4 regions of the Streptomyces sp. NPDC058985 genome follow, and region 1 is predicted to be linked to each of the others. Evidence: riboswitches for the same ligand, from Rfam matches in the RefSeq annotation. Region 1 holds a riboswitch; each other region holds the start of a gene.

Evidence for each region. Region 1 has a riboswitch for cyclic di-AMP ahead of ACFW01_RS30400 (transglycosylase family protein). Riboswitches for the same ligand answer to the same signal wherever they lie in the genome.
Region 2: another riboswitch for cyclic di-AMP. It lies ahead of ACFW01_RS03530 (peptidoglycan DD-metalloendopeptidase family protein); the one in region 1 lies ahead of ACFW01_RS30400 (transglycosylase family protein).
Region 3: another riboswitch for cyclic di-AMP. It lies ahead of ACFW01_RS20275 (C40 family peptidase); the one in region 1 lies ahead of ACFW01_RS30400 (transglycosylase family protein).
Region 4: another riboswitch for cyclic di-AMP. It lies ahead of ACFW01_RS17420 (M23 family metallopeptidase); the one in region 1 lies ahead of ACFW01_RS30400 (transglycosylase family protein).

What each region holds. Positions count from the first base shown of each region.
Region 1 covers NZ_JBHYJX010000044.1:44,691-49,131, forward strand. The annotation lists gene ACFW01_RS30390 (septum formation initiator family protein) at 1-236, opposite strand, end outside; gene eno (phosphopyruvate hydratase) at 336-1,616, opposite strand; gene ACFW01_RS30400 (transglycosylase family protein) at 1,852-2,553, opposite strand; cyclic di-AMP (ydaO/yuaA leader) riboswitch at 2,557-2,723, opposite strand; gene ACFW01_RS30405 (transglycosylase family protein) at 2,907-3,932, opposite strand; gene ACFW01_RS30410 (cytochrome P450) at 4,075-4,441, opposite strand, start outside.
Region 2 covers NZ_JBHYJX010000003.1:94,419-98,859, forward strand. The annotation lists gene ACFW01_RS03520 (TetR/AcrR family transcriptional regulator) at 1-576, shown strand, start outside; gene ACFW01_RS03525 (SGNH/GDSL hydrolase family protein) at 633-1,418, opposite strand; gene ACFW01_RS03530 (peptidoglycan DD-metalloendopeptidase family protein) at 1,624-2,544, opposite strand; cyclic di-AMP (ydaO/yuaA leader) riboswitch at 2,549-2,706, opposite strand; gene ACFW01_RS03535 (tyrosine-protein phosphatase) at 3,133-3,930, shown strand; gene ACFW01_RS03540 (DUF6126 family protein) at 3,959-4,072, opposite strand; gene ACFW01_RS03545 (XRE family transcriptional regulator) at 4,078-4,441, opposite strand, start outside.
Region 3 covers NZ_JBHYJX010000021.1:120,397-124,837, forward strand. The annotation lists gene ACFW01_RS20255 (8-amino-7-oxononanoate synthase) at 1-521, shown strand, start outside; gene ACFW01_RS20260 (DUF397 domain-containing protein) at 567-797, opposite strand; gene ACFW01_RS20265 (helix-turn-helix transcriptional regulator) at 819-1,679, opposite strand; gene ACFW01_RS20270 (ATP-binding protein) at 1,894-2,400, shown strand; gene ACFW01_RS20275 (C40 family peptidase) at 2,441-2,914, opposite strand; cyclic di-AMP (ydaO/yuaA leader) riboswitch at 2,918-3,065, opposite strand; gene ACFW01_RS20280 (hypothetical protein) at 3,434-3,742, opposite strand; gene ACFW01_RS20285 (ATP-dependent Clp protease proteolytic subunit) at 3,750-4,385, opposite strand.
Region 4 covers NZ_JBHYJX010000017.1:29,926-34,366, forward strand. The annotation lists gene ACFW01_RS17410 (FAD-dependent monooxygenase) at 1-571, shown strand, start outside; gene ACFW01_RS17415 (GntR family transcriptional regulator) at 717-1,412, opposite strand; gene ACFW01_RS17420 (M23 family metallopeptidase) at 1,613-2,377, opposite strand; cyclic di-AMP (ydaO/yuaA leader) riboswitch at 2,390-2,554, opposite strand; gene ACFW01_RS17425 (M16 family metallopeptidase) at 2,746-4,134, opposite strand; gene ACFW01_RS17430 (M16 family metallopeptidase) at 4,131-4,441, opposite strand, start outside.

The sequences.
Region 1 (4,441 bases):
TGCTCCCGCCGCAGATCGGCGATCTCGGCGCGCTGGGCGACGTACTGCCGTATCGGATAGGCGAGCGCCACGACGAGCGAGCAGAGCACCATCGCGAGCAGCGCGGCCCGGCCGGTCAGCCGGGAGCGACGGGCCTGGCGCTTGGTCTGCGAGCGGTAGACCCGGGCCGCGGTCTGTTCCCCGATGATCCGGATCCTGGTCGCGGTGGAGAAACGGTCCCGGTCCTTCACCGCCATGTCTGTCCCCGCTTCCCGTCCACACGTGCGTACGTCCCCGCACACGGTACGGGACCGAGTACGGGGACGTACGTACGACGCTGCCTGTGACGGCGGCGCTCAGCCCTTGAAGCGCGGGAAGGCGCTGCGGCCGGCGTACACCGCGGCGTCGTCGAGGATCTCCTCGATGCGCAGCAGCTGGTTGTACTTCGCGACGCGCTCGGAGCGGGCCGGGGCGCCGGTCTTGATCTGGCCGCAGTTGGTGGCGACGGCCAGGTCGGCGATGGTGACGTCCTCGGTCTCACCGGAGCGGTGGGACATCATGCACTTGAAGCCGTTGCGCTGGGCCAGCTCGACGGCGTCCAGGGTCTCGGTCAGCGAACCGATCTGGTTGACCTTGACGAGCAGCGCGTTGGCCGAGTTCTCCTCGATGCCGCGGGCCAGGCGCTCCGGGTTGGTGACGAACAGGTCGTCGCCGACGAGCTGCACCTTGTCGCCGAGCTTGGCAGTGATGGTGTTCCAGCCGTCCCAGTCGTCCTCGAACAGCGGGTCCTCGATGGAGACCAGCGGGTACGCCTCGACCAGCTCGGCGTAGTACTCGGTCATCTCGGCGGCGGTGCGGTTCTTGCCCTCGAAGGCGTAGGAACCGTCCTTGTAGAACTCGGACGCGGCGACGTCGAGCGCGAGCGCGATCTGCTCGCCCGGGGTGTAGCCGGCCTCCTTGATCGCCTCCAGGATGAGGTCGAGGGCCTCGCGGTTGGAGCCGAGGTTCGGGGCGAAGCCGCCCTCGTCGCCGAGGCCGGTGGCCAGGCCCTTGCTCTTCAGGACCTTCTTCAGCGTGTGGTAGACCTCGGCGCCCCAGCGCAGGGCCTCGGAGAAGGACTCCGCGCCGATCGGGGCGATCATGAACTCCTGGATGTCCACGTTGGAGTCGGCGTGCGAGCCGCCGTTCAGGATGTTCATCATCGGCACCGGCAGCAGGTGCGCGTTGGGGCCGCCCAGGTAGCGGAAGAGCGGCAGGTCGCTGGCCTCGGAGGCGGCGTGGGCGACGGCGAGGGAGACGCCGAGGATGGCGTTGGCGCCGAGCGAGCCCTTGTTGTCGGTGGCGTCCAGGTCGAACATGGCCTGGTCGATCAGGCGCTGCTCGGTGGCGTCGTAGCCGACCAGCTCCGGGCCGATCTGCTCGATGACGGCGAGGACGGCCTTCTCGACGCCCTTGCCGAGGTAACGGCCCGGGTCGCCGTCGCGGAGTTCGATGGCCTCGAAGGCACCGGTGGAGGCGCCGGACGGAACGGCGGCACGACCCGTGCTGCCGTCGTCGAGGCCGACCTCGACCTCGACCGTGGGGTTGCCTCGGGAGTCCAGGATTTCCCGGGCTACGACGACGTCGATGGACGGCACGAGCATCTCCTTCTTCAATGTGACGCTTCGGTGTGACGCGCGGGTCCGCAGGACCGCGTCGGCTCTGCGGGACCGAGCCTAACCGGCTCCGGGCGATCGGCCAGCCGATCGCCCACCCGCTGGACAGAACCGAGAGTAAATTGTTTCCGAACGAAACAAAGCCGATTTCGAAAAGGGGCCCGCCCCGGTGCGCACGGGGAACACGCACCGGGGCGGGAGTCGCGGCAGGCGCCGCCTACTTCAGGTGCAGCTGCTGACCCGGGAAGATCAGGTCGGCCTCGTCGACGATGTCGTCGTTCAGCTTGAACAGCTTCTCCCAGCCGCCCTTGACCTCGTGCTCCTCGGCGATGGAGCTGAGGGTGTCACCCTTGACGACCTTGTACTCGCCGTCACCCTTCTCGACCTTCTTGCCGGTGGGGGTGGTGACCGTCTTCTTCTCGGCCTTCTTCTCGGCCTTCGGCTCGGCGGCCGGGCGCTCGTCGGAGCGGGACGCCTTCTGCTCGGTGGAGCGGTCGGCGGTGGAGCCGCCGTCCTGGCTCTCGCCGGAGCCGCCGCCGGTGTTCGCGGCGTTCGAGAGGCCGGTGCCGCAGACCGGCCAGGCGCCCTTGCCCTGGCCCGCGAGCACCTTCTCGGCGATCTCGATCTGCTGCGCCTTGCTGGCCTGGTCGGCGGTGGCGGCGTACTGGGTGCCGCCGTAGCCGGCCCAGGTGGAGGCGGAGAACTGGAGGCCGCCGTAGTAGCCGTTGCCGGTGTTGATGGACCAGTTGCCACCGGACTCGCACTGGGCGACGGCGTCCCACTCGGCGTTGGTGGCGGCGGAGGCGTTGCCGGCCGCCATCAGCGGGGCGGCGACGGCGGCACCGGTCACGCCGGCGACGGCGATGACGCGAGTGGCCTTGGACGGACGACGGTGCTTGCCCTTGCCGGAAAACAGCATGGTTGATCCCCTCACCGACGCCTGCGAGGTGAGCTGTCGGGTTCGGGCCGGTTGAGTTGCCCGGCCGGGTTCCTCTCGGAACTCGGCTCCACCCCTAGCCGCTCCGGCAGAACTGCCCGGTGCGGCACTTACCTTGGGTCCCCCGCTCCTGCCTTCGGCGCTTTACGCGACGACTGTTCCCGTACGGCCGCTGGCAGGATTCGGCGTTGCGGCTGTCGGGGCCCGCGATGGCGAGCGGTCATGACCGTAGACACGCGCTCCGCGGATTTTCAAAGACGATCACGGCTTCTGAGACCTATCTCTCACGAGATCCAAAACGGACATAGAGCCTCTAACCGTGACGTGAACTCCCCCTACTTTTCGCCCGATTCGCCCGTGACCGTGAGCGTCTGACCGGGCAGGATGCGGTCGGGGTCGTGGCCGACGACCCGCTCGTTGTCGGAGTAGAGCGCGCGCCATCCGCCGTCGACGCCAAGGGAGTCGGCGATGGCCCAGAGATTGTCCCCGGAGCGGACGATGTAGGAGCCGTCGTCGGCGTCCCCCGGCCCTCCGTCACGCGAGGCGTGCCGGCCCGAGGTGCTGTCGGTGAGCCCCTTCCAGCGCCCGCCCTCGTCCGCGCTGTCGCCGCGATGCTTGCCGGAGCCCGACGAGCGGTCGGCGGCCTCCGGTTCGGCGGTGGCGTGAGGGTTGCTTTCGGGCGTTGTGTCCGTCTTGGCGGATTGATCCTTGCCGTCGGACGAGGCATCGGAAGAGCCCGACGAGGGCGAGGAGGACGGCGAAGGGGACGAACCGGACGTCTCGGGGGACGAGTCCGACCCCTCGGTCGACTCCGACGGAGACGGCGAAGCGGACGACTCGGACGAATCCGTCACGTTCGGAGACGTGGTCGACTCGGGCGTCTTGCCGGCGGAGGACTCGGCCGATTCCGGGGTCTCCGACTTCTCCGGGGACCGCGACTCCTCCGACGAGCCGTCACCGGTCGCGTCCGTGGCGCCGGTGGCCCCAGGGGGGTTGCCGAGACCCGCGAGCAGCCCGCAGGTCGGCCAGGCCGCGATGCCCTGGTCCGCGTACAGCTTCTCGGCGATTCTTATCTGCTGGGAGCGACTGGCCTGGTCGGCGCTGGCCGCGTACTCCAGACCGCCGTACCGCTCCCACGCCTCCTGGGGGAGCTGGAGGCCGCCGTAGTAGCCGTTGCCGGCGTTCTGGCTCCAGGCGCCGCCGGTCTCGCACTCGGCGACCTGGTCCCAGTTCGCCCCGGCCGCGTGCGCGCCGGTGGCGCCGAGCAGCGGGATGGCGATGGCGGAGCCGGTCACTCCGGCGGCGACGACCAGTGCGGGAGCCTGGCGGGGGCGGCGATGACGACCGTTCCCGGAGAGCATGCGACGACCTTTCACAGACGACGGGGACCGTGCGGCGGGTGATGCTCGTCGCCACACTGATTCGTGAACGTATAGGCAGATGATCGCTTGTCACAAGTTCATGCCGCGCAGATCACGTGAAGATCACAGAGTTGAGGGCGTGTCAGGTTTGCCTTGACGACGCACCGTTGCCGGGCGCTGACGCGGACGGCGTGAACGAGACGGGCAAAGTGCGCAGACCACGCATGATGAGACCGCCGCGCCAGCGCAGTTCGCCAGGGTCCGCGGCGAGGCGCAGGTCGGGGAGGCGGGTGAGGAGCGTGGCGAGCGCGGTCTGGCCCTCCAGCCGGGCGAGCGGGGCGCCGAGGCAGTAGTGGATGCCGTGGCCGTACCCCAGGTGCTGGCTGTCGCGGCGGGCCAGGTCCAGCGTGTCCGGGTCGGTGAAGCGCTCCGGGTCCCGGTCGGCGGCGGCCAGGACGACGAGGACGGGGTCACCCGCGGCGATCCGCTCTCCGCCGACATCGAGCGGC
Region 2 (4,441 bases), on a different contig from region 1:
CTGCGCGCGGCCGTCGAGCAGATATCGGCGCGAGGTGTCGCGGCGCTGCGGATCGCCGACGTGGCGTCCGCGCTCGGGGTGAGCAACGCGTTGGTGCTCTACCACTTCTCCACGAAGGAGAAGCTGGTCGCCGCCGCCTTCGCCCGGGCCGCCGAGGACGATCTGGCTCATCTGCGCGGACTGCTCGGCCGCCGTACGTCGGCGGTGCGCCGTCTGCGGGCCGCCGTGCGGTGGTACGCCCCGACGGGGCAGGCCAAGGGCTGGCGGCTGTGGATCGAGGGCTGGGCGGCGGCGCTGCGCGAGCCCGTGCTGCGGGACGTCACGCGCGACCTGGACCGCCGGTGGAAGGCCGCGATCGCCGAGGTCATCGCCGAGGGGGTGGCCGCCGGGGAGTTCCCCTGCCCGGACCCCGAGGGCGCGGCCCTGCGGCTGACCGCGCTCCTCGACGGGCTCGCCGTGCAACTGACGTCGTACGGGGGCACGGTGTCGCGGGCCCGGGCGCGGGAGTGGACGGACGAGGCACTCGCCCGGGAACTGGGCCTGCCGCGGGAGGCGTTGGGCCACCCCCGCCGCTGACCCGCCGTACCCCGTCCGCAGCCGGCCTCCGCAGCCGGCCCGCCCGCACGACGCCGTCACGCCACCGAGGCGATCCGCGTCTTGATGTCGTGCGGCGACAGCGCCCCCTTGGCGGTCACGTGGTCGCCCGAGGACTGGCCGCGCAGCCGGCGCCCGATCCACGGCACCAGGTACTCGCGGGCCCAGTGCACGTCGTCCCGGCGTACGTCCAGCGCGGCGCGGTAGGGCAGCGGCGGCCAGGGCTGGTCCGGGTCGGCCGGCACGGGCAGGCCGAGCGCCTGTCCGGCGCGCAGCGCCACCCGTGTGTGGCCCTCCGGCGACAGGTGCAGGCGGTCGGCGTCCCACGCCCTGCGGTCCTGGACGCTGCGGAGCGACCAGAGGTCGAGCACCGGGCAGCCGTACCGGTCGGCGATGGCGCGGACGTGTCCGTTGTACGTGGCGATCTTGCCGCGCAGATGCCTGAGCACGGGCACGCCGCGGGTGTCGAACCCGGTCGTCACGAGGACGGTGCCGGCCGCTTCGGCCAGCGCGGCCACCGCCCGCTCGAACCGCTCGGCCACCTCGTCGGGGTCGGTGCCGGGCCGGAGGATGTCGTTGCCGCCGGCCGCGAACGAGACGAGGTCCGGCGCGAGTTCGGCGACTCGGGGGACCTGTTCGGCCGCGATCTGGTCGAGCAGCCTGCCGCGCACGGCGAGGTTCGCGTAGGTGAAGTCGCCCTCGGGGCGCCGGTCCGCGAGCAGTACGGCGAATCGGTCGGCCCAGCCGACGAACGCCCCGTCGGGGCCGCGGTCGCCGACGCCCTCGGTGAAGCTGTCCCCCAGCGCCACGTACGACCCGATCACTGCTCTGCTGTCATTCTTCGAATCGTCTGCCACATCGGGCCATGATTCACCTTGGAATGTGACCTACGCGACCGTAGGCAGGGGTTGACGGTCGGTGAGAAAGGCCACGCCTAAAGGCTTGGTCAATTGCGGAATACACCGAAGGCCGGACCCGGGGATCGGGGTCCGGCCTTCGGTGGTGTGGGGGCTGCGCCCTGGCCGTGCGTCAGAGAGAGACGCCGTGCGAGCGCAGGAACGCGACCGGGTCGATGTCCGACCCGTAGTCCGGCGTGGTGCGGATCTCGAAGTGCAGGTGCGGACCGGTCACGTTGCCGGTGGCACCCGAGAGGCCGACCTGCTGGCCCGCCGTCACCGACTGGCCGGCGGAGACGGAGAGGGAGGAGAGGTGGGCGTACTGGGCGTAGTGGCCGTCGGCGAGCTGGATGACGACCTGGTTGCCGTACGCACCGCCGGGGCCGGCGGAGACGACGGTGCCCGCGCCGACGGCCTTGAGCGGGGTGCCGGTCGGGACGACGAAGTCGGTGCCGGTGTGGTAGCCGCTGGACCACATGCTGCCGGACTGGTGGTACGGGGTACCGACGGTGCCGCCCGCGACGGGGGAGGTGTAGCCGCTGCTGGTGCCGGCGTCCGAGGTGGAGGCCTTCTCGGCGTCCGTGGACTTCTCGGCCGGCTTGGCGGCGGGCTTCTCCGCCTCGGCCGGCTTCTCGGCGGCGGGCTTCTCGGCGGCCGGCTTCTCCGACTGGGCGGTCTTGGCGCCGACCGAGAGCTTCAGGCCGGGGTGGATCAGCGACGGGTCCGAACCGACGGCCTGGCGGTTGTCCTCGTAGAGCTTCTTCCAGCCGCCGTCGACGTTCTGCTCGTCGGCGATCCGGGAGAGGTAGTCGCCGCTCTTGACGGTGTAGGTCCGCGCGTCCGAGTTCTTCTCGGCGCCACTCGCGGCGGCCTTCTTCGCCGTCGCCGCAATGGACTGGACGGACTGCTCGGAAACGGAGTGCGCGGGAGCGGCGTTGGCGCCGGCGGCCCCGATCAGCGGGAGGGCGAGCGCGGCGCCACCGGTTCCGGCGACGGCGATGGTGCGGGTCAGGCGCATGGCCCTGGTACGGCGGTGCTTACCCTTCGCGGGCATGGCGAATTCCTCTCCGGCGCCTGCGAGGTGAGCTGTCGGGTTCGGGCTGGAGATGCCCGGCCGCGCCGAAACGCGGCTTCACCCCAAGCCGTTCCGGGAACCGGAACAGGCATTCGTACCTGTGGGTCCCCCGCTCCTGCCGGGTACGGGTGGTGGATGAGAGTGGGCTCCGGTCGGCGGCAGGATTAGGCGTCCGTCCGGATCGGTGGTGAACGTAAGGGACCAAGACGCACCCGGACAAGCGAAGGGTTCCACCAGAAGGTGTTCCGATTGATCCTTTACGGGAATTTCCGGTCACACTCCGTCGATTCGGGGAATGGCTTTTCGTGTGAACATCCTTGAAAACCGGCTTGATTACGTGGACATGACGGACGACGCACGGTTACGGATATGACGCTGCTCACGCGCCACTTCTCCACCCTTTCGCAATTCAACGCCAGTTGGGATTAAGGCATCAATTCGGACAGAAGGTGCGAGGTCGCCCTTAATCCCCTGTGGACAACTCATGGGCGCAGCCAGGGGATGCCGTATCGTCGAGGCGAGCCCGCCGCCGAGCAGCGTCGGCGGGGCGGAGTGGGAGGAGTCCCCGTGACGCAGCAGGTCCCGTCGACCGAACCCGAGCTGACCGGTGTGCGCAATTTCCGGGACGTCGGCGGACTGCCGGCCGCGGACGGGCGACGGGTGCGGCATGGCGTGCTGTTCCGCAGCGGCCACCTGGCGCACGCCACCGGGGAGGACGCCGCCTTCCTGGCCACCCTCGGCCTGCACACCATCTTCGACTTCCGCAACGCGGCCGACCAGAAGCTGGAAGGCCCCGACGTCGAGCTGCCGGGCGTGCGCAATGTGAACCTGCCGCTGAGCGACCCGGCCGACGGCGCCGAGTTCTGGAAGATGGTCCGCGACGGCGACCTCGACCAGCTGCACGCGATCCTGGCCGACGGCAAGGGCGCCCGACGGATGATCGCGTCCTACCGCACGATCATCACGGAGCGCACGGAGGAGCACTCCCGGGTGCTGCACGCGCTGGCCGAGGACAGCGTCCCCGCCCTGATGCACTGCGCGGCCGGCAAGGACCGCGCGGGCCTGTCGATCGCGGTCACGCTGCTCGCGCTCGGTGTCGAGCGCGATGCCGTCCTCGACGACTACCTCAAGTCGAACGCCACGCACCGCCGCTACAAGGTGCGCCGCGGCGGCTCCGCCGCCTCGGCCTACTCCCCCGAGGTCATGGAGCTGCTGAGTCCCTTGTTCGACGCGCGCGCCGAGTACCTGGCGGCGGCCTTCGACACCGTCGAGGAGACCTGGGGCGGCGTCGACGCCTACCTGGAGCAGGGCCTGCACCTCACCCCGGCGGCCCGGGAGCGGCTGCGCGAGCGGATGCTGGACTGATCCGGCGCGGCAGCGGTCCGCCCGGCCGCTAGCGGCCGGCGCCCACCTCGAAGAGCAGGTAGAGGAAGCCGCCGAAGACGTGTCCCAGGGCGATGTAGATGAGCAGCCGCACCCACAGGGCGCGCGGGAACTTCTCCTCCATGGATCTCACGGCATCTCCCCGGGGGGCGTCGGGCCGAGGCACAGCGCGGCCGTCGGGCTCTGCAGCAGGGTGTGGACGAAGAGCAGCTCGACCCCTTCGGGATCCTGTGCCGCGATCCGGTGCGGGGTCAGCGAGTCGAAGTGGGCGCCGTCCCCCACACCGAGCCGGTGCTCGGTGTCCCCGAGGCGCAGCCGCAGACGGCCCCTGAGCACGTGCAGCCACTCCTCGCCGGGGTGCACCCGCACGATGTCGCCCTGCGAGCCGTACGGCACCTGGACGCGCAGGGCCTGCATGCCCCGGCCCGGCGCCCCCGCCCGCCGGTACGTCCAGCCGCCCGCGACGGTCGCCTCCATGTCGGCGGCGCGCACC
Region 3 (4,441 bases), on a different contig from region 1:
ACGGCGGCCGGGGCGCCCCGTACGCGGCGGGTCTCGCGGGCCGGGAGGATGTCGTCGCCACGGTCACGCTGTCCAAGTCGCTGGGCAGCCAGGGAGGTGCGGTTCTGGGTCCTGCCCGGGTGATCGGCCACCTGGTCAACGCCGCCCGGACGTTCATCTTCGACACCGGCCTCGCCCCGGCCGCGACGGGCGCGGCGCTGGCCGCGCTGACCCTGCTGCGCCGCGAGCCGGAGCGCGCGGCGCGGGCCCGTGCCGTCGCCGCCGAACTGCACGCGCGCCTGACCGCGTCGGGCCTGGAGGCGGTACGTCCGGACGCCGCGGTGGTCTCGGTGCGCGCGCCTTCCCCGGAGGGGGCGGTGCGGTGGGCGGCCGACTGCCGTGCGGCCGGCCTGTCCGTGGGCTGTTTCCGTCCTCCTTCCGTGCCGGACGGTGTCTCACGGCTCAGGCTGACCGCTCGGGCGGACCTCTCCGGGGAACAGATCGAACGCGCGGTGCGGGTGATCGGCGAGACGCGACCATGAGTCGGCGTGGCATGGCCGTGTGTCGTCCGACGTCTCGTGGGGTGGTCAGTCCTGGTGGATCCCGGCGGTGAAGGACGTCCAGCTCTCGGGGGAGAAGAGCAGGGCGGCCCCGGCGGGGTTCTTGGAGTCGCGCACCGCGAGAAGTCCGGCCCAGCGGCCGGCCGACGGCCGGGCCGTCTCCACGCAGTTGTTCGCGCCCGTGCTGTAGCTGCTGCGCAGCCACCGCACGCCGGTCAGATCGGTGCCGGCAGGGATGTTCCGGGGAAGTTCGGACATGGAGCCTGACATGGTGCCTCCTTACGCGCCTGCCGCGGTCGCGGCGATGAAGTCCAACGAGTCCTCGGGCGAAAGGGCATGGATCAGAAGGGCGTTGAAGGCCTCGGTATAGGCCTCTAGGTCTTCTTTCCGTTCGAGATGCAGGCTACTCGTCAAGTGGTCGAGAACAACCACGTCCAGATCAGAAGTGCTCGAAAAAGAGAAGATTACGAAAGGGCCGGTGACACCGATGTGCGCCCCGGCGGCAAACGGCAATACCTGGAGCCGGACATGCGGCAGACGCGCCGCCTCCACCAGCCGCTCCAGCTGACGTGCCATCACCCCGGGGCCGCCCACCTGCCGGCGCAGCACCGCCTCGTCCAGCACCGCGCTCAGCTCCAGCGGCGGTTCGCCGCGCAGCACGTCCTGCCGGGCCAGCCTGACCTCCACCAGCGCGTCCAGCCGCTCCTCCGGCATGCCGTCCACGGCGGCCCGCGTCACCTCGCGGGCGTACTCCGGGGTCTGCAGGAGGCCGGGGACCACCGTCGTCTCCAGCGTGCGCATCGCGCCGGCCTGGGACTCCAGGCTGATGAAGTCGCGGTAGGTGGGCGGCAGCACCCCGCGGTAGGCGTGCCACCAGTGGTGCCGGCCGCCCGCGTCGTCGGAGCGCGCCAGCATCACCAGCAGCCCGCGCAGCTGGTCGTCGTCCACGCCGTAGGCGTCGAGCAGTAACCGCACGTCGGCCGGTTTCGCCCCGCTCGTCCCGGTCTCGATGCGGCTGACCTTCGACTGGTGCCAGCCCACCAGCCGGGCCGCCTCCCCGCTGGTGATGCCCGCCGTCGTGCGCAGGGCGCGCAGTTCCGCGCCCAGCTTTCTGCGGCGCACCACCGGACCGTGCTGCATGGGCCACTCCCTTACTCCTTATGGGCCGCCCAAATCCGCTCTGCCGTCGCAGAGTTCACCGCTTCGAGCGACAGATATATGCATATCTTGGCGGATCGCCGTCCTTCACGGGCCGGGTGATGGCAGTCTGGCGGCGAAGCACCAGTCCGGGACCGTACTCGAACCGCCCGCTTCGTGTCGGACCACGGTCCCGTGAGAAAGGGACGACGTTGCCATGGCCGATCACCTGGAAGCATCCGTCACTCTGCCGAGCGATCCCGCTTCGGTGGCCGCCGCGCGCACCTATGTGGCCGGCACGCTGGTGGAGTGGGGCCTGCCGGCGGACGCGGAGATGTCCGACACGGTCCGGCTGATCGTCTCCGAACTGGCGACCAACGCGGTCCAGCACACGCTCGGGCAGTCGCCCACCTTCACGGTGGACCTCGTCCTCGACCGTGACGAGCGGCTGCGCATCGGCGTCACCGACAGCCATCCGCGCTTCCCCAAGCGCCTGCCGGCCGCCGTGCAGCAGGACAACGGCCGCGGCATGGTGATCATCCGCTGGCTGACCGCCGAATGCGGCGGCAAGCTGCGGGTCCGCCCCACGCGGGAGGGCGGCAAGACCGTCTCCATCGAACTGCCCTGGACCGCCCCCGGCACGCCGGCCGCCGCCGAGGGGGTGACGGCGGGGCAGAACGCCGTCATCCCCCTCGGGAGAGCTGCTCGACCCCGGGCTGTCTGACCCCGTGTCACTCGATCACGGGGCGTCTGGCCCCTGGGGGCTACTTGACCCGGCCGTAGGAGACGCTCCCGGTCCAGATCTTCTGCAGGCGTACCACGTCCCCGGTCTTCGGGGCGTGCCAGAGCTTGCCCTTCCCGGCGTAGATGCCGACGTGGTAGACGCTGCGGCCCGAGTGGAAGAAGACCAGGTCTCCGGCCTTGCGCTTCTTGGCCGAGACGTGGCGGGTCTTGTTGTACTGCTGGGCCGCCGTGCGCGGCAGCTTCTTGCCGGCCTTCTTGAACGAGTACAGCGTCAGGCCGGAGCAGTCGAACCTGCGGGGCCCGACGGCGCCCCACCTGTAGGGGGAACCCTTCTTGGATGCCGCGATCTTGAGGGCCTTCGTCGCATGAGCCGCCGCGGCCGCCTCCGAGGAGAAGCCGGGGACCACGACGGAGCCGCCTACCGCGGCGAGAGTGAGGGCCGAGGCCGTACCGGCACGAGCCATCAGGGACGGGACACGATTGAGCGCGAACATGCGCAACCCTTCGTCAGCCGCCTGTGAAGGATGACCTGTCGGATTCGGGCTGGCGAAGTTGCCCGGCCGCACGAGTGCGGCTTCACCCCAAGGGCTGCTCGGTCCGGCGCCTCTCCCACGGAGGCGACCGCTCCTGCGACCCGTCGTGCTCGGGTCCTCCACTCCTGCCGATCCACTTCCTCGCGACCGGTCGTCCGGGCGGCGGCAGGACTCGGCGTCCGCCCGGACCGCCCCGCCGCTGCGGCGGGGGCTTGTCGTCAGTCACGGATCTTGTCTCGCCGGAGGGGGAATTCCCAACGGAACGTGCCTTTTGTGTTGTTACTCACCACCCACCCGTTCGGGTGGACGCCGCTGTGTTCGAGCCGGGGTCGTAGGCGATGACGCCCCCGGGACCAGCGGCGCAGCGGTAGGCGCGGACGTCGGGGGAGGGCGGCCGCGCAACCCGGACCGGTCGTCAACCGGGTGTGTTCCTACGCCGAAAGGAGGTACGTCTTTTGGTCCGTTTCGAACCCCGTCCACTCAACTCTCGGAACACGGCGGAAGACTGAGGCGTCCCGTCCGCCGCTCGCCGTCCAGTACCCGCAGGGCGCGGGCGAGGGGGGGCGCGTGCAGTTCGGTCTCGCCCCGGGCGTGCATCAGCTCCAGCGCGTCACGCAGGGCCGCGGCCTTCCCGACCAGCGCCTGGGCGGCCCGCAGTCCCCGGTAGGTGTCGCCGTCCCGCGCGGGGTTGATGCGCCCGAGCAGGTCGACGACGTCCAGGTAGCGGTCGATCAGCTCCGCCTCGGCGCGGGTCAGGGCGGGCAGGGGCGGCAGTTCCGGTGGCAGCATCGGCCGTTCACCGGGTGCCGGGTGTGCCGGGCGCGGCGGAGCGGTCGGACACGATCCGGTCCACCAGCCCGTACTCCAGAGCCTGTTGGGCGTCCAGGACGGTGTCCCGCTCGATGTCCTCGGTCACCTGCGCCGGAGTGCGGCCCGTGTGCCGTACAAGGATCTCCTCCAGGCGGGCGCGGATCCGTGCCAACTCCTCGGCCCGGATGGCCAGGTCGCTCGCCTGCCCCTCGATCGGCTCGGTGAGCAGCGGCTGACGGAGCACCACCCGCGCCCCGGGCAGCATCGCGCGCTTGCCCGGCGTGCCCGCCGCCAGCAGCAGCGCGGCGGACGCGCCGGCCTGTCCGAGGCAGGTCGTCTCCACGTCGCAGGCGACGTAGCGCATCGTGTCGTAGATCGCCGTCATGGCCGTGAACGAGCCGCCCGGGGAGTTGATGCAGAGGGCGATGTCCCGGTCCGGGGCCTGGTGCTCCAGGTGCATGAACTGCGCCATCACGTCGTTCGCGGAGGTCTCGTCGACCGGCGTCCCGAGGAAGACGATCCGCTCCTCCAGCAGTTTCGAGTACGGATCCGACGTCCGGGCCCCGGCGCTCGTGCGCTCGGTGAACTCGGGCAGGACGTGGCGGGCGGACGGTCGGGTCATGGCGAACCCCTTCTCGTGACGGAACCCTCTTCGGCTGCACTGGCTCCGTATAAAAT
Region 4 (4,441 bases), on a different contig from region 1:
CAGGGCCGCCGCCCTCTACGCCGTGGGGGACGACGACGAAGTGCACGCCTTCCTGAACTTCGCCCGGCCACAGCCGCCCTTCGACGCCTTCGGCAGCCCGGACGCCCAACGGGACCTGTTCGCCGAGGTCTTCGCCGACGCCGGCTGGGAGGTCCCGGGCATCCTGACCGCCCTCCAGGACGCGGACGACGTGTTCTTCGACGCGGTCGGGCAGATCCGCATGCCCCGCTGGTCAAGCGGCAGGGTCGCACTGGTGGGCGACGCCGCGTACGCGCCCTCGTTCCTCACCGGGCAGGGCACCAGCCTCGCCCTCGTCGGCGCCTACATGCTGGCCGGTTCCCTGGCCGACCGAGACCACGCCGCGGGCTTCGCCGCCTACGAACACGGCACCCGTGACTTCGTGACCCTGAACCAGAACCTGGTCGGCCAGGGCGGCGCCACCCTCTTCCCGACCACCGCGCGCGCCCTGGAGCAGCGCAACGACCGACTGCGCGACCTCAGCGCCATGCCCGCGCCGGAGCCCCGCCCCGCCCATTCAGCCCTCACCCTGCCCGCCTTCGGCAGCCGCTGATACTCCGCTCGGTTCTCACACCGCCGCTGCCGGACCGGGTGCTTTTTTTCGCACCATTCCGCCTGCCGTATTCCTGCCGACCGGCAGGAATACGGCAGGCGGAAAATCCCCCCGAATTTCCTGCTCTTTGTATACGGGACCCATGTTAATGCCGCAGGCTCGCCGTGTTTACGGGACGTTGCGGGTTCCTCACACGCTCCGTCCTGCCGCCGCCGGAGTCGAATCGCAGGCGGTGTCCCGGTACCGACTGCTCGACGTGCAGCGCCATGAGCGCCCGCGCCCGGTCGCCGTCGCCCCGGGCCACCGCGTCGAGGATCGCGCCGTGCTCGGCCCAGTACTCCACCGGTCCGGCCGGCGCCTCCACGTCGTACATCCAGGCGATCTTGTGGCGCAGCTGGGTCAGCAGCGCCGTCAGGGAGGGGCTGCCGGCGGCCTGGGCGAGGGTCTCGTGGAACCAGCCGCCCAGGGAGCGCAGATCCTCGCCACTGCCCTGCCTGGCACGTTCCTGCCCCAGGCGGACCAGGCCGCGCAACACCTTGAGGTGGGCGTCGGTCCGGCGGCGGGCGGCCCGGGCGGCGCCCAGGGGCTCCAGGAGCGTACGGGTCTCCAGCAGGTCTTCGGCCTCCCGTTCGGTCGGTTCCGCGACGCACGCGCCCGCGTGCCGCCGGGTCACCACGAAGCCCTCGGCCTCCAGCGTGCGCAGGGCCTCGCGGACGGGGACGCGGGAGACGCCGTAGCGACGGGCGAGGAGTTCCTCGGTGAGCCGGCCCCCGCGCACGTGGACGCCGGCGACGATGTCGTCCCGGATCGCCGTGCACACCGAATGCGCCGGAATACGCATGACCGACCTCCGCTTTAATCCCCGTGAAACGTCGACGATTGACGTGTCCAGCGACTCTAGGCCAATCCAGCGGATATTCCGACGGCGGAGCGGATTTCATGGATCTTTTTTGGCCTACGACGGGCGGCTGCGCACCGACGAAAACCAAAAGCCCCGGCTCGGACGGCCGGGGCTTTCGGGTGGTGTCGCGGGGTCCGCCGTCAGACGTTCACGCCGTGGGAGCGGAGGTAGGCGACGGGGTCCATGTCCGAGCCGTACTCGGGGCTCGTACGGGCCTCGAAGTGCAGGTGGGGCCCGGTGACGTTGCCGGTGGCGCCGGAGAGGCCGATCTGCTGGCCGGGTTCGACCGACTGGCCGACGGAGACGCCGACGGACGACAGGTGCCCGTACTGCGTGTACGTGCCGTCGTGCATCTTGATCACGACCTGATTGCCGTACGCCCCGCCCCAGCCGGCCTCGACGACGGTGCCGACGCCGACCGCGTGCACGGTCGTGCCGCTGGAGGCGTGGAAGTCGATGCCGGTGTGGCTGCCGGAGGACCACAGGGAGCTGCCGGCCTGGTACGCGGTGGAGACGTAGGACGAGGTGATCGGCGGAACGAACGTGTTGAGGCGCTTGCGCTCCGCCTCCCGCGCGGCGCGCTCCTTGGCCTCGCGTGCCTCCTTGGCCGCCTCGGCGGCCCGCTCGCGCGCGGCCTCCTGGGCCGCCTCACGGGCGGCGGCGTCCGCGGCGGCCTGCCGCTGTGCGAGGGCCTGGGCGTCGATCTCCTCGGCCAGGGAGTCGCCGATGGTGATGACCGGGGTGAGTCCGCTCCGTTCCGCCTGGGGCTCGGCGGCGAGCGCCGGTGCCGCGAGGGTGCCGACGACGCCGGTGGTGGCGAGAGCCGCGACACCCGCCGCGCGGGCGGTACTGCGATGCATCTTGCTGGGACGCCGGTGCTTCCCGGTGGCGCGCGTGAACGCCATGTAGAGGCTGGTCCTTTCCTTCCCTCTCGCCTACCGGGTTAGCTGACGGGTTCGGAGCAGGAAGGTCTCCTACGGGCCCCCTCGCGACACGCGCGGGCGTCCGATTCACCCCAGGGACTGCGATGGGTCCCCGGCTCCCCTGGCTCGCGCCATGTGGGGACTCGGCGATGACTGTCCGGTGCCGCGGGTGCGGCGCACTGCCTGACGAACAGCCCGGATGACGCTAAACGGGGCTGCGTTCAATCCTCAAACGCAACAAGACTTTTGTAGCGCATGCCACAGGGCAGACGGGCAGCCTCTCCCTCAATTCGGACAAACGGCGGCCCCGGTGACACTCCGGTCACTGGGGCCGCTCTCCGCGCGTGCCGCTACTCGGCCGCCACCACGGTGACTTCACCGATGCCGAGGGCCTCGACGGGCTCCTTGATCTGTGCGGCGTCACCGACGAGGACGGTCACCAGACGGTCGACCGGGAAGGCGTTCACGACCGCCGCCGTGGCCTCCACGGTGCCCGTGGCGGCCAGTTGACGGTAGAGGGTCGCCTGGTAGTCGTCGGGCAGGTACTGCTCGACCTGGTCGGCCAGGGTGCTCGCCACGGCCGCGGCCGTCTCGTACTTCAGCGGCGCCACGCCCACCAGGTTCTGCACGGCCACGTCGCGCTCGGGGTCGGTGAGCCCCTCCGCGGCGAGCTTGCGCAGCACCGTCCACAGGTCCTCCAGGGCGGGGCCGGTGTTCGGGGTGTCGACGGAGCCGCTGATGGCGAGCATGGCGGCGCCGGTGCCGTCCGGCGCGGACCGCAGCACCTGCCCGAAGGCCCGAACGCCGTAGGTGTAGCCCTTCTCCTCGCGCAGGACGCGGTCCAGGCGGGAGGTGAGAGTGCCGCCGAGGCAGTAGGTGCCGAGCACCTGTGCGGGCCACACGCGGTCGTGCCGGTCGGATCCGGTGCGGCCGATCAGCAGCTGCGTCTGGACGGCGCCGGGCCGGTCCACGATGACGACGCGGCCCCGGTCGTCGGCGGTCACCGGCGGCACGGGACGGGGTTCGGCGGCGGAGCCGGTCCACGCGCCCAGGGTCTCGCCCAGCAGCGCGTCCAGGTCGAGGCCGGTGAGGTCGCCGACGACCACGGCGGTGGCCGTGGCGGGGCGGACGTGCCTCTCGTAGAAGGCGCGTACGGAGCCGGAGTCGATGGCCTCGACCGTCTCCTCGGTGCCCTGGCGCGGGCGCGACATGCGGGTCCCGGCCGGGAACAGCTCCTTGGAGAGCTCCTTGGCCGCGCGGCGGGCCGGGTTGGCCAGCTCGTGCGGGATCTCGTCGAGGCGGTTGCGGACCAGCCGTTCGACCTCGCTGTCCGCGAAGGCGGGTGCCCTCAGGGCGTCGGCGACGAGGCCGAGCGCCTTGGCGAGGCGCGAGGCGGGCACCTCCAGGCTGAGCCGGACACCGGGGTGGTCGGCGTGCGCGTCGAGGGTGGCGCCGCAGCGCTCCAGCTCGGCGGCGAACTCCTCGGCGGAGTGCTTGTCGGTGCCCTCGGAGAAGGCGCGCGCCATGATCGTGGCGACACCGTCGAGGCCGGCCGGCTCGGCGTCCAGGGGCGCGTCGAGGAGCACCTCGACGGCGACGACCTGCTGGCCGGGGCGGTGGCAGCGCAGTACCGTCAGCCCGTTGTCGAGGCTGCCGCGGCCGGGCGCGGGGAACGCCCACGGCTTGGGCTCGCCGGCCTGCGGCTGGGCGTGGAAGTCCATGGTGGCGAGGTCGGTCACTTGGCCGCCTCCTCGTTCTCGTCGGTGGCGTCGTTCTCGGCGGCGTGCTCGTCGGTGGGGGCGGTCGGCTCGTAGACGAGCACCGCGCGGTTGTCGGGGCGCAGGCGGGCCTTGGCGACCTCCTGGACCTCCGCCGCCGTCACCTCGAGCACCCGCTGCACGGCGGTGAGGGCGAGCTGCGGGTCGCCGAACAGCACGGCGTACCGGCACAGTTCGTCGGCGCGTCCGGCGACCGTGCCCAGCCGGTCCAGCCATTCGCGCTCCAGCTGGGCCTGGGCGCGCTCCATCTCCTCGGCGGTGGGGCCCT